Linked DNA regions of Alicyclobacillus sp. SO9. The protein of the gene in region 1 interacts with the protein of each later gene in a pairwise test. Links are inferred from orthologs where the notes say so. Each region holds a gene or a part of one and is shown on either strand. Other genes may lie near its edges.

Evidence for each region.
Region 2: the proteins of groL (region 1) and grpE interact in binary tests that used the Escherichia coli proteins (3 or more experiments, as listed by UniProt). The link is inferred for Alicyclobacillus sp. SO9 from one-to-one orthologs.
Region 3: the proteins of groL (region 1) and GI364_RS14530 interact in binary tests that used the Escherichia coli proteins (3 or more experiments, as listed by UniProt). The link is inferred for Alicyclobacillus sp. SO9 from one-to-one orthologs.

Annotation. Positions count from the first base shown.
Region 1 is NZ_CP066339.1:4,777,579-4,783,204, forward strand. What follows is about bases 2,683-5,626. They hold groL (chaperonin GroEL), read right to left. Parts: upstream 5,000-5,626; coding sequence 3,365-4,999; downstream 2,683-3,364. Other genes in these bases: GI364_RS22290 (murein hydrolase activator EnvC family protein), read right to left, coding at 2,683-2,989; groES (co-chaperone GroES), read right to left, coding at 5,082-5,363; tatC (twin-arginine translocase subunit TatC), read right to left, coding at 5,600-5,626. Also shown: GI364_RS22280 (DUF58 domain-containing protein), read right to left, coding at 1-573; GI364_RS22285 (AAA family ATPase), read right to left, coding at 570-1,544; more of GI364_RS22290, read right to left, coding at 1,829-2,682.
Region 2 is NZ_CP066339.1:3,250,935-3,255,027, reverse strand. The notes cover bases 1,342-4,093. They hold grpE (nucleotide exchange factor GrpE), read left to right. Parts: upstream 1,342-2,245; coding sequence 2,246-2,941; downstream 2,942-4,093. Other genes in these bases: dnaK (molecular chaperone DnaK), read left to right, coding at 3,004-4,093; hrcA (heat-inducible transcriptional repressor HrcA), read left to right, coding at 1,342-2,183. In the rest of the region: radical SAM family heme chaperone HemW, read left to right, coding at 1-1,056; more of hrcA, read left to right, coding at 1,161-1,341. UniProt on the Escherichia coli protein: Participates actively in the response to hyperosmotic and heat shock by preventing the aggregation of stress-denatured proteins, in association with DnaK and GrpE. It is the nucleotide exchange factor for DnaK and may function as a thermosensor.
Region 3 is NZ_CP066339.1:3,089,161-3,093,314, reverse strand. The notes cover bases 1,342-4,154. They hold GI364_RS14530 (ABC transporter ATP-binding protein), read left to right. Parts: upstream 1,342-2,240; coding sequence 2,241-3,068; downstream 3,069-4,154. Other genes in these bases: fetB (ABC transporter permease), read left to right, coding at 3,065-3,832; GI364_RS14535 (ABC transporter ATP-binding protein), read right to left, coding at 1,367-2,089; GI364_RS14540 (ABC transporter permease), read right to left, coding at 1,342-1,370. Outside these bases: GI364_RS14545 (TetR/AcrR family transcriptional regulator), read right to left, coding at 1-235; more of GI364_RS14540, read right to left, coding at 339-1,341. UniProt on the Escherichia coli protein: Part of the ABC transporter complex FetAB, which is probably involved in iron export and enhances resistance to H(2)O(2)-mediated oxidative stress. Probably responsible for energy coupling to the transport system.

The DNA of each region.
Region 1 (5,626 bases):
AGAAATGTGGCTTGTGGGCTGACGTGAACCCGTATCGTCCGGACGGCTTCCTGCCCAACCGCGGACAGGAACTACTTTTGGATAGACGATGACTTCTGACGAACCGGAAAAGTGCTTTTTTCGCTGTTGCAGACCAAATACGTCACCGGATTCCAATTCCGTAGAACCAATTCGGTATGCGCCTCGTTTCAGCGCATGTATGCGATAATTCAGTTCCAATTCCCTTGTCCACAAAGGCTGAATGACCCGCTGACTGTCCTCTGCGTGAAACACCCATTGCCGCGGCAAATCCTCTGTCACGCGCAACCACAGTGTGGGCCACCATCCTTCTCGAAAAACCCGCACTCGGACGGTCACACTCTGCCCTGCGGACAACCTAGTTGCAGAAATCCTCCGCCGTACCGTTATACCGCGCAGATTGAAGAACCATGTCCCCGCCTCGTACAGCAGCACAATGCAATAGAAATAAAGCAAAAACCACGGTATAAAGGCACCTTCAACCCGTGCGAAGATGAATAATCCAACAAGCAGCAGGCCAGCGCCTGCCGTCCACAATGAGACACGCCAAGTCATCTGCGTCCGGCTCCCTGCACCATCGGCACCGCAACACTGGCCACAAGTTCAGAAACAAGCTGGCTAACATCCAGTCCTGATAAACGGGCGTCTGCCGACAATAAGACGCGGTGTTGGAGCACATATGGTGCCAAATAGCGAATATCGTCTGGAATGACATAGGAGCGACCAGAAACAAACGCGAGTGCTTGACTCGCCTTAAACAGTGCCAGACTCGCGCGGGGACTTGCACCTAAGTAAACGCTCTGATGAGTTCTGGTGGCCTGAACAATGTTAACCAGGTAACCGCGGACTGCATCATCCACATGAACCTGTGCCGCACGCTTGCGCCAGTCCAAAATCTGTTCCGGACTCGATACGGCCCCCAATGACTCAATTGGATGACCGGATTCCTGTCTCTCGAGAATACCAAGTTCTTCCGCTACAGAGGGATACCCCATCGTAAACTTCAGCAAGAACCTGTCTAGTTGAGCCTCTGGGAGAGGAAATGTTCCCTCAAATTCAATTGGATTTTCCGTTGCCAAAACAAAGAAAGGTGTAGGCAACCTGTAAGTTTCGCCATCGGCTGAAACATTTCTCTCTTCCAAAGCTTCGAGAAGCGCGGATTGGGTTTTAGGAGACGTTCTGTTAATTTCATCTGCCAGCACAACTTGGCCGAAAATTGGGCCCGGACGAAACCTGAATTCCTGCGATTTTTGATTGTACACAGAAACCCCTGTCACGTCTGAAGGAAGCAAGTCCGGCGTAAATTGGATGCGTCCGAACTCGCATCCCAAGGACCTGGCGGTCGCTCGAACGAGCATCGTCTTCCCCACACCTGGAACATCCTCAATCAGGCAGTGTCCGCCTGCCAGCAGTGCGACCAACACAAGCCGAACCACATCTTCCTTACCAACAATCACCTTAGATATATTCTGTACTACAGGAATAATCTCGGAATTCCATGCATTAAGTTCCGTTTGCTGACTCACTCCCAATTGTCCTCCATTCCCCACATTCAAATTAAACCCAGATTTAAAAATTCTACTCTACTTCGAACCCACGCTGTGTGCGCAGCCGGAATTGCATGAAACTGCATCAAAGTAAGATAAATGCCAAGGGACCACCCGCATCGCGAGGTCCCTGTAGTCAGAATCCGGTTTTGTTTGCAAGTCACTTTATGATATCTACTATAACACGAAAGCGGGCAAAGTCCTTACCGGTTTCTCTACTGAATTCTACTTGGAATTCCAATACTTTCCATCTGTTTAAAAGATTATGGATGGACGAACTGCAGGGGATTTGTAGACTGACTGCTTGTCACACCGCCCCGGCCAACTTGGAAATGCAGATGCGGTCCGGTCGACAGACCTTGAATTCCCGCTCCAATAGTGGCTAATGGTTCTCCTGTGTGAACAATTTCGCCAGCGTGAACATCAAGCCCAACAATATGCCCGTAGATCTCCATCAAATTGCCGGCGGATTCAACGACAATCCAATGACCATAACCAGAAGCCGGTCCAGCGTACAGAACTTGTCCAGATGTGGCGGCAACAACTTGTTCTCCGCCAGATGCGCCGGGAATGTCTACGCCAGGGTGGAAGTCTTTGTGCCCCCACAGCATCCTCCAGCCGTATGGTGAGCTAATACGATGTACGGTCGGGACTGGCCATGTCCAGCCTGTGGCACTGCCGTGATAGGCGCGGGCAGCAGCCTTTAAGTGGGCAATTTTGGAGGCAAGTGATGACAAAGCTTCGCTCTCTTGCTTCAGATCTGCTTGTGCCGCAAGTTTTGCACTGTTAACCTGTTTTAACAGATATGCCTGCTGCTGCTGCTTTTGCTTCTGTTCGGAACGCTTGGTCAGAAGTGCCGCATAGACGCGTTTCTGAATCGTCTGTTGCGTTTCCAACTCTTTGTTTTTGTTAGACAGGTCTTTCTTTGTCTTTTGAATCTGTTTGACTATTTTCTTGTCTTCTGCTGCAATGCTTGTCAAAAGTTCGAACCTGCTGAGCATTTCTGAAAAACTGGTGGATGAAAAAAGAACCGCCAAATACGATGCGTGTCCGTCTTCATACATGATTTTCAGACGTGATTGCAAAATGCCATACTGTGTCTGAAGTTTGGTTTGTGTCGTAGTAATTTCATCTTTTAATTGCGCAATTTGTTTCGTACGTTTATCAATGTCTGCTTGATTCTGGCTGATTTGCTGTTGTAAGTTGGATAACTGGACTTGTAGCGTCTGAATTTGACTCTGCAACGAAGCTGCGCGAGATGTCAAAACCTGAATCTTCTTCTTTGTCTGTTGTTTTTGGTTCTTCAGTGTCTGCGATTTGTGTTCGGCTTGCGTCAACGAGTTTGCATAGGCAACGGATGACAAAAGCATGCCCGCGGTAAGAGAGACAGAGGACAACATAACTAAAGCACCTTTAAGCGCCACGGACGAGATTCACCTCTTTAGTGTTTTGATACAGTCGTAGTGAGGCCGTTTGGCGGGCTGTGTTGGGGAAAACACAGCCTCATCTCGTACACGTTTCGACGAATTCGGTCATTTTCCTCCCATAACTCACCGAAAACCTTGACCTTCGAGAATTTTCCCAAGAATTCTTCGCAAAATTGTCTTCGTCGTCTGTGCTTTTAACGCGCTTAGACTTATTTGGTCTTCCAGAACAACCAAAGCTTAGCTACACAAAAGGGAATCGCCCCGCAGTTCATTTCTGAACATGCGGGGCGGTTCCCTCAAAACCAAAACCATTTATGTCAACGTCCAACGGGACGTAGGTAGTGCGGGATAGATCCCATGCTGACGGCTGACTTACATCATGCCGCCCATGCCGCCCATGCCGTCCATACCTGCTCCGGCAGCGCCGCCCTTATCCGGCTCTGGTTTGTCAGCAATGACAGCTTCCGTGGTCAGGAACATGGCTGCCACACTGGCTGCATTTTGCAGAGCTGAGCGAGTGACTTTCGCAGGGTCAACTACACCGGCACCAATCATGTCTACCCATTCACCTGTTGCTGCATTGTAGCCAACGCCGACTGCTTCTTTCTTCAATCGTTCCACAATGATTGAACCTTCGACACCAGAGTTATTGGCAATCTGGCGTACAGGTGCTTCGAGAGCCTTCCGAACCAGATTCAAACCAGTCTCTTCATCGCCTGTGACATCAACGCTGTCAAGTGCCTTCAGCGCGTTGATGAGTGAAGTACCGCCGCCAGCGACAATACCCTCTTCAACTGCAGCGCGCGTTGCGTTCAATGCGTCCTCGATGCGGAGTTTCTTTTCTTTCAATTCGGTCTCTGTAGCTGCGCCGACTTTGATGACTGCAACACCGCCAGCCATTTTCGCCAAGCGTTCCTGCAGTTTCTCTCTATCGAAGTCCGATGTGGTCTCTTCAATCTGATGTTTGATTTGACCCACTCGAGCTTCAATCTCAGCTTGGTCACCTGAGCCGTCAACAATAATGGTGTTTTCTTTGTCGATGCGGACCTGGTGTGCACGGCCGAGTTGCTCCATGGTCGTATTCTTCAGTTCGAGACCCAGTTCTTCACTGATAACCTCTCCACCTGTTAATACTGCAATGTCCTGCAGCATGGCTTTGCGGCGGTCGCCGAATCCGGGAGCCTTAACGGCGACTGCAGTGAAGGTACCGCGCAGCTTGTTGACAACCAAGGTTGCAAGTGCTTCGCCTTCGACGTCCTCGGCAACAATAACGAGCGGTTTCCCTGCTTGAACAACGCGTTCCAGAACAGGCAGCACTTCCTGGATGTTACCAATCTTCTTGTCCGTGATGAGGATATAGGGGTCTTCCAGGAGGGCTTCCATCTTGTCGTTGTCAGTAACCATATAAGGTGAGATATAACCCCGGTCAAACTGCATACCTTCAACAACATCGAGTTCGGTGTTGAATCCTTTAGACTCTTCAACAGTGATGACGCCGTCTTTGCCGACTTTCTCCATTGCGTCAGCAATCAGGTTGCCAATCTCGTCATCACCTGCGGAAATTCCTGCAACTTGAGCGATGTTTGAGCGTCCCTCAACCGTTTTTGCAATCTTAGCAATTTCACCGACTGCAGCGCTCACTGCTTTCTCAATTCCCTTGCGCAGAACCATTGGGTTCGCACCAGCAGCAACGTTCTTCAGGCCCTCGGTAATCATAGCTTGTGCCAATACGGTAGCGGTTGTCGTTCCGTCACCAGCTACATCGTTGGTTTTGGTTGCAACTTCCTTCACCAGTTGAGCACCCATGTTTTCGAAAGCATCTTCCAGTTCAATTTCTTTCGCAATGGTTACACCGTCATTGGTGATAAGAGGTGAACCAAATTTTTTCTCCAACACCACATTGCGACCCTTGGGGCCGAGGGTGACCTTCACGGCGTCTGCCAGAGCATCTACACCGCGCAGCATTGCACGACGTGCGTCTTCACGGAACTTCATTTCTTTTGCCATGAACTTTTACCTCCCTTAAATATGTAGGCGTAAGTACGCCTGAAAAAAGTTGCAGCCCTGGATGGCTGATTGTACTTGGTTGTTATTCCACGATTGCGAGGATATCACTTTCACGAAGAACCAGGACATCTTCGTCATCTACGGTAACTTCAGTTCCTGCGTATTTGGAGAAGATGACCTTATCGCCCACTTTTACATCGAGCGCAACTCGCTTTCCATCTTCATAGCGGCCTTCGCCTGCCGCAATCACTTCGCCTTCTTGCGGCTTTTCTTTGGCGCTGTCAGGCAGCACAATGCCGCTGGCAGTTTTTTCTTCCTTTTGCACAAGGCGTATTACAACCCTGTCGGCCAATGGTTTCAGCATGTCAAAACCCTCCTCAATAGTCGTAAATTCCATGTCCTTCTGGGACCTTGTTAGCACTCGACCTACGCGAGTGCTAACACCAATACATATGATAATCACTGTAGACTCGGTTTGCAAGAACCTGCAGCAAATTTTTTATAGTGCATGTCCAAACCGTGCCGGGTCAATACCGTGAACGTAAAGTGTCCAAAGCCAAAAACAAAATGACTACTGCTTGAACAATGAGTACTGCGCGCCTATTCGTCATGCTCAGAAGACGATGT
Region 2 (4,093 bases), 1.5 Mb from region 1 along the record:
CGTGAGACGTATCTGGATGCTTTGCTTCAAGAGTTGAAGTGGTTGTCGGAAATGCACACAACCCCCCTTAAGTCGGTTTTCATCGGGGGAGGAACCCCCACTTTGCTGTCCGTGGAGCAGTTGGAGCGTCTGTTGAAGGGGATTCAGGACTCCTTTCAGTTAAAGGAGGACGCAGAATTTACGATTGAAGCGAATCCAGGGACAGTCACAGAAGAGAAACTGCGGATGCTGCGGCAGTACGGCGTCAATCGAATCAGCTTTGGGGCGCAGACTTTCAATGATACACTGCTTCTGGCCATTGGCAGGCTGCACGATGCAGACACTGTGGACAAGAGCATCAGAATGGCGCAAAGTGCCGGTTTTAAACGGATTAGCATCGACTTGATGTTCGGTCTGCCGGACCAGACTTTGTTGGATGTAAGAGCATCAATTCAGCGCTTTTTGGATTACAACCTTGAACATGTGTCTGCCTATTGGTTAAAGGTTGAAAAAGGGACACCCTTTCACGATTGGCAGGAGCAGGGGATGCTGCCCTTGCCTGGTGAAGATGCGGAAGCAGATATGTATGAAGAGGTGCGCAGACTCCTCACAGACGCAGGGTACGAGCACTATGAAATCAGTAACTTTGCTCTGCCTGGGGCAGCCTCTGTTCACAATTTGGTCTATTGGCACAACGAACCATACCTGGCTGCCGGTGTGGGTGCACACGGTTATGTGATGCAAACGCGGTATGAAAACACGAGACACCTCTCTCAGTACATTGATGCCGTGAGAAACGGGAAACGCCCTGTGGCAGACAGTCATGAGGTTACGGCGGAGGAGTATGCAGAAAACACTATGATGCTGGGTCTCCGGCTTCGAGAAGGTGTTTCAGACAGTCGCTTTCGAGCTTTACACGGAACTGGCATGTTGGAGTTGTTCCGCAGTGTGATTGAACGACTGGAAGGTCAAGGTTTGCTTGAATGGGCGGACGATACGCTCCGCCTCACGCCCATGGCTTGGCCCATCGCAAATTTGGTTTTTGAAGAATTTGTGGGGGCCCTGTTGGACAATTGACAATTTGCCAGTGACTTGCTATTGTCAAAAGTGTCAGCTTAGCACTCAACGACAGAGAGTGCTAACGAAAGTAAAAGGGACGGCTGACGTGAGGGGGAACAGCGGTGTTATCAGAACGCCAGAAACTGATTTTGAGCGCCATTGTCCAGGACTATGTGCTCTCCGCTGAACCGATTGGCTCGCGCGCGTTGTCAAAGCACCATCAAATTCATTTTAGTGCCGCTACCATTCGGAATGAGATGGCGGATTTAGAGGAACTGGGGTACTTGGACCAGCCTCATACATCTGCTGGGCGCATTCCGTCGCAGAAGGGGTATCGGTTCTACGTCGATAACCTGTTGGCTCAGGATACGTTGAACATCGTCAACGTAGGCGCTCTGCGTGAATTGTTTCGTCAGCGTATTGATGAGATTGAGCGGCTTTTGCAGCAGACAGCGACAGTCCTTTCCCAGTTGACTCAGTATACTTCCATTGTATTAGGTCCGAAAATGTCGGAGGAAACCATTCGTGAGTTGCAGTTAATTCCTCTCGCTTCGGGGAAAGCTGTGGCGATTTTGGTTACCAATACGGGAAATGTACTGAACAAGCATGTCCGAATTCCACCTGATATGGATATGGACGATGTGGTCCAGATTATGAATCTGCTAAATGACAAAATTTCAGACACGCCGCTGTCAAAGGTTCGCTCAAAAATGTACCGTGAATTATCAGCCGAACTATCAGCTGTTATGGAGCGGTATGAAGGGGCTCTGGAATTTTTGGATGGATTCACGAATATTCCAGATCAGAATGCCAAGGTGTACGTGGATGGAACCACAAATATTTTGGCTCAACCGGAATTTCGGGATGTAGAAAAAGTGAGGCCTTTGCTCGAACTGCTCGAGCGGGCTGAAGCAGCTGAACAATTGCTGCCGCAACAAACAGGAATCCAAGTGCGAATTGGTAAGGAGAATCCGTTCCCGACCCTGCAGGACTGTACGGTTATTTCAGCGGACTATACACTCTCGGGTGTGCCGGTAGGCCGAATCGGAATTGTCGGTCCAACTCGCATGGATTACTCGCGGGTCATGCAGATTTTGAACTACACGTCTGGTTCATTGTCGCGCTTGTTTCGTGAATTCTTGTAAATAGGCAGGTATCCGTCTTTGTTCTTGCGGCAATGACTTGTCTTGGGAGGTAATGGCTTTTCATGAAATCCAAACAAAAAAAGCAGGACGCCGGCACCGAGAAGAAAACGTCTCAGCCAGTGAATGGTGAAAAAAGTGTAGACTCAGAACATGACAATGCCTCCACAGAGGAGCAAGCTGAGGTTTTCGAAGCAGAAATCGTAACTGAGTCAGACGATACCGACGATGTGTCGGGTGTGAACGAGGGCGCTGGTGTAGAAAACGGATCAGATGCGTCGAATGAAACTGGTGAATCGTCAGAAGAAAAGTCTGCTCAGCCTGATGAGAAAGATGCTCAAATCAATGATTTGACGCAGCAACTTCTGCGTACAAAAGCCGATTTTGACAATTTCCGTCGGCGGACTCGCCAGGAAAAAGAAGATTTAAAGCAGTTTGCAACCAAAAAGTTGCTTGAAGAGCTGCTGCCGGTGGTTGACAATTTTGAGCGTGCATTGGACGCTGTTGCCGGCGATAGCGATATATCTGAATTGAAGACGGGTATCGAAATGGTTCACAAACAATTGGTGGATGTTTTACAGAAACACGGCGTAGAGCCGATGAATGTTGTGGACCAGCCTTTTGATCCAAAGGTACATGAGGCAGTCATGCAGGAGCCCGCAGAAGGGAAAGAACCGGGAGTGGTTCTAGCCGAACTGCAGAAAGGCTACACAGTTCACGGGCAAGTGTTGCGTCCTGCAATGGTCAAAGTGACCAGCTAATTAAATTACGCCATCAAGATTTGGCGCAAAGCGTCAACTTTTCATGAGGAGGATATCGTCACATGGCAAAAGTAATTGGGATTGACTTGGGAACCACAAACTCTTGCGTAGCTGTTATGGAAGGTGGAGAATCCACCGTAATTCCGAATTCAGAAGGAAATCGGACGACGCCGTCCGTTGTTGCATTCAGCAAAGACGGAGAAAGATTGGTGGGCGACGTTGCAAAGCGGCAAGCCATTACCAATCCTGACCGTACGATTATTTCCATTAAGCGGGATATGGGTACAGACCGAAAGGTTGCAATCGACGACAGCAAGTACACACCGCAGGAGATTTCCGCGATGATACTGCAGAAGCTGAAAGCTGATGCAGAAGCGTACCTGGGCGAGACTGTCTCTCAGGCCGTTATTACGGTGCCCGCGTATTTCAGTGACAGCCAGCGCCAAGCTACAAAAGACGCCGGTAAAATCGCAGGACTCGAAGTCCTCCGCATTGTGAATGAACCGACGGCGGCAGCGCTGGCGTACGGTCTTGACAAGGACGGCGATCAGACCATTTTGGTCTACGACCTTGGCGGCGGTACCTTTGACGTTTCTCTGCTCGAATTGGGCGACGGTGTGTTCGAAGTAAAAGCCACCAGCGGTAACAACCACTTGGGCGGCGATGACTTTGACCAACGTGTTATGGATTACCTGATTGATTCCTTTAAAAAGGACACCGGAATTGACCTGAGCAAGGACCGCATGGCGATGCAGCGTTTGAAGGATGCTGGTGAAAAAGCCAAGAAAGAATTGTCTTCTACCCTGACAACGACTGTGTCTCTGCCGTTTATTTCAGCAGATTCCACCGGACCGAAGCACTTGGAAGTCAATATCAGCCGTGCAAAATTTGACGAAATTACAGCCGATCTCGTTGAAAAAACCCTGGGTCCGACACGCCAGGCGCTCAAAGACGCCGGTCTCTCTGCAAGCCAGGTGGATAAGGTTGTGTTGGTCGGCGGTTCGACCCGTATTCCAGCCGTCCAAGAGGCCATCAAAAAGTTGATTGGAAAAGACCCCTCCAAAGGTGTTAACCCTGACGAAGTGGTTGCTCTTGGTGCAGGCATTCAGGCAGGCGTCCTGACAGGCGACGTGAAAGACGTCGTGCTTCTTG
Region 3 (4,154 bases), 1.7 Mb from region 1 along the record:
AAAACTTCGATAGAGTGGGAGCAAGGATGGAGATGAGGAGATCCTTTTTCGTCTTGTAGTGACGGAAAATGGTACCTTCGGCCACTCCAGCCTTGCGGGCAATCTGGCTTGTCGAAGTTGCCGAATACCCCTGTTCCGCAAACATTTCCACGGCAGCTTCGATTATCTTTGCTTGCTTTTCTGTCATTTTGACTTCCTTATTGCTCTCAATCAGAGAGGACACCCACTCTTCCATGTTAGCGCTTGGTCTCCTTTTGTAAATTCCGGGTTTCGCTTAATTGTTTGTCTGGTCGTATGCCGCATAGTACTTACATTGGTTTAGTTTATCAAAAAACGTGCTACACTTTTCGGTATTTACGTAGCGCGATGACGTTTAGTGTCATAAAAACAACTGAAAATGCCAGCAAAACAATCAGATCCCTTTTCAAAGAGAGAAGGCCCTGTCCTCGAATCATAATGTTCCTCATGGCATCTGCTCCATAGTACAGCGGCATCAGTTTGCTTAACCATCTAAGCCACGTCGCCATGCTATCCATATTCAGCAGCCCGGAAAAGAAAACCTGAGGAACGATAACGAGCGGAATAAACTGCATCATCTCAAACTCGGAGTTTGCAAAGGAAGATAGAAAGATGCCTAATGTGAGGGCGCTCATAGACAGAAGCAGCGTCACGACAAGCAATGAGACGAGTTGCCCGTTCATCATCATACCGAGCACGTCTACTGAAAACCAGGCAATTAAAATCGCTTGAATGGCAGTGAACACACCAAATCCCACGACGTACCCGGCGACGATTTCCCATCGCCGAATGGGTGTGGCGATGAGGCGCTCTAAGGTGCCTGTGGTTCTTTCTTTGAGAAAAGAAATTCCTGCAACAAGAAAGACAAAGAAGAAGGCAAAAAAGCCAATCAGCACAGGTCCAAAGTTGTCAAAAGAGGACATGTCACCAGACCCGTACAAGTACTGTATTTTTGGCAGTACTTGTGACGCCGAGTTTCCAGAGAGGATCTGCAGCGATTTTTGCACAGTAAGAATTACTGCTTTGTTTTTGGAAGGATCGCTGCCCTCCAACACAACAGTTGGTCTGCCGTCACCGCCACTGATGTAAGCATCTAGCCGTTGAGACTTCAGGGCTTCCATGGCATTCTTAGCAGTTGCGTAGGACGATACCTGTACCTTTTGCTGAATCAAGCTTTGCTTGATGGGGGGTGGAACGTTTACAACACCGATTTTGGGATGATACGTGTTGCCATTGAAGACAAGTGAAATCAAGGTCAAGATAAGAATCGGCGCGAGAAGCATCAGGGCGATTGTTCGCTTGTCGTGCAAAAACTGATGCCAGATGCGTGCAACCAGTGCGAATACCCTCATTTCGGAACACCTCCGTAGTAGAGGAATGCTTCCTCAATGGATGCACTGTTTGTTTCTTGTTTCATCTTTTCTGGCGATCCCGCTGCAATCAACTCCCCATCCCGAATCATCCCCAACCTGTCACACTTCTCTGCCTCGTCCATGACGTGCGTGGTGACAATAATTGTGGTACCTGTCTCACTCATAGTGTGGAGTTCGTGCCAGATGGAGAGGCGTAAAACGGGATCGATACCTACGGTGGGCTCATCCAGAATTAAAATTCGAGGTCGATGGAGCAAGGATATAGCGAGGGATAACCGCCGTTTCATGCCGCCTGAGTAGGCGGATACAAGCTGCTTTTTGGCATCGGACAATTGCACTAATTCCAGTACCTCGTTTATGCGCAGTTGTTTAGCACTTCCCTTTAGGCCATAGAGGGAGGCAAAAAACTTCAAGTTTTCCATAGCCGTGAGCTCCGTATACAGTGAGTCCGATTGCGCCATATAACCGATGGTTCTGAGCATCGAGAGTTTTGGCATGAGCACGCCGCTTACCGAGACCGTTCCGGCAGTCGGCTTATCTAATCCAGCAATCAATCTGACAAGTGTTGTTTTGCCCGATCCGCTGGGTCCGAGAAGACCGAAAATCTGAGCCTTGTCGACGTCTAGACTGATATCTCGAAGGACAACCTTCTTTCCGAATGTTCGATGTACATGGCGTACTTCAACACTCTTCGTCACCCCATCACGCCCCATTATAGAATGTGAGTACTCACTCACTTTTGCTGCTAACATACCAGCAAGACAAAGGAGTTGTCAAGATGGATTCCGCACGTGAGTCATGCTACATTCTAGTAGGGTTTGTGGGACTGTGCAGGATGGAGGTTACATAGTGCAATCATCAGTGATTGAGTTTCATGGTGTTGATAAGAAATTTGTTGAGGGCGAGACAACTCGGTTGGTTCTTAAGAACATAACAGGTAGTGTACCTGAAGGGGAAACACTTGCATTGGTAGGACCTTCTGGGGCAGGTAAGAGTACACTCTTGTCACTATGCAACCTGTTGTTGACCCCCGATGCCGGCCAAGTGGTGGTTCTGGGCAAAGAGATTCGCGAATGGTCTATTCCGCAATTGAGACGAACTGTGGGGATGGTGTTTCAGACTGCGACGGTATTTCCCGGGACAGTTTACGATAACTTGAATTTGGGGCCCAAATTACGCGGAGAAAAAGTTGATGACGCGCAGAAATGGCTTCACGCACTGGATTTGCCTCAGAATTGGCTGTCACGAAACGCTGAAGAACTGTCAGGCGGGCAGAAGCAGCGCATTGCTTTAGCCCGAACCCTGGCCAACCGCCCGAAGATACTGCTGTTGGATGAGGTGACGTCTGCTCTTGATCCCACTTCGACACAAATTGTTGAGTCTCTGATAATGAACTGGAGAAAAGATACTGGAGGAACTGCCTTATGGGTAACACATCATTTACATCAAGCACGTCGACAGAGTACTGAGACTTGGTTCCTCGAAGATGGAGAATTGGTGGAAACGGGTCCGTCGGAACAACTGTTTACGGACCCTAAGGACGGCAGGACTCGAACGTTCTTACTGCAGCAACATGGCGGAGATGTCAGCCATGTTGACTCAAAGGATGATGTACAGTCAGAGGCAACCACCGCTGAGACTCCTCAACTCAAATCGGAAGGGGAGTCTATGAAATGAGCTTTGTGTCGCTGGGATTTACTCTCGCCTTTGTTGCCCTCGCCCTGATAGTGGCTGTGTGGAGACGACTCGGTATTGAGCGCGATTTGGTGATAGCTGTGATTCGTGCGACCATACAGTTGCTTGCTGTCGGCTATATTCTGAAGTTCGTGTTTACTGCGAAAACACCAGTTTACACCATTCTGATGGTTCTCCTCATGATTGGGGTAGCCGTTATGAACGCTAAAAATCGAGGGCAGGGTCTTCGCGGGATTTGGTGGAGACTCGCTATTGCGATTACGCTGACGACAGTCTTTACCGTTGGTTTTTTGCTGATTGTGCATATCATTCCATGGCAACCGAGATATGTAATACCACTGTCTGGACTGATGACAGGGAACTCGATGGTGCTGTCATCTCTGTTTCTCAATCGGCTGGCTTCTGAGACCCGTGCTCGAAAGGAGGAAATTAACGTGCTGCTCTCACTGGGCGCTGCTCCTCATCAGGCTGCACAGCACGTTGTCAAGCATTCCATCAAGGCCAGTATGATTCCTACAATAGATACGATGAAAACCATTGGACTTGTGCAACTTCCGGGCATCATGACCGGGTTGATTCTTGGCGGTGCAGATCCAATTCAAGCGGTGCGTTACCAATTGCTGATTATTTTCGCCTTATTGAGCGCCGCAGCTTTAACCAGTGTAACCCTAGGGATTTTGACGCAAGATTCGCTCTTTAATCGGCACCAGCAGGTTATCGAGTCGTTGCAGCGAAAAGAGGCCTAGCAAGCCAAGCCGGCTAGGTCAGGCTAGGTCAGCGGTGCGATTAGTGACTCGAAAGATCCCTATCAGCCGAAGTGGCGATGCGATAATGATCTCAAAGATCGCTAATGCTACCTGGCAAAGATATTAGTGTCATGAAAGGACACTAATATCGGTGGAGTCAGGGGGGACGTGGGTGATAGGGCGCAACGGGATCCCTAATGTGGACGGCTGATTGGAATAGTGATCGAATCGATCACTATTATTTGACCAGGCTCGAGATAGGGAGCGAAAGGATCACTAACCAACGTCATGAGGTACGAACTCGCCAAGATTCACGACCGCA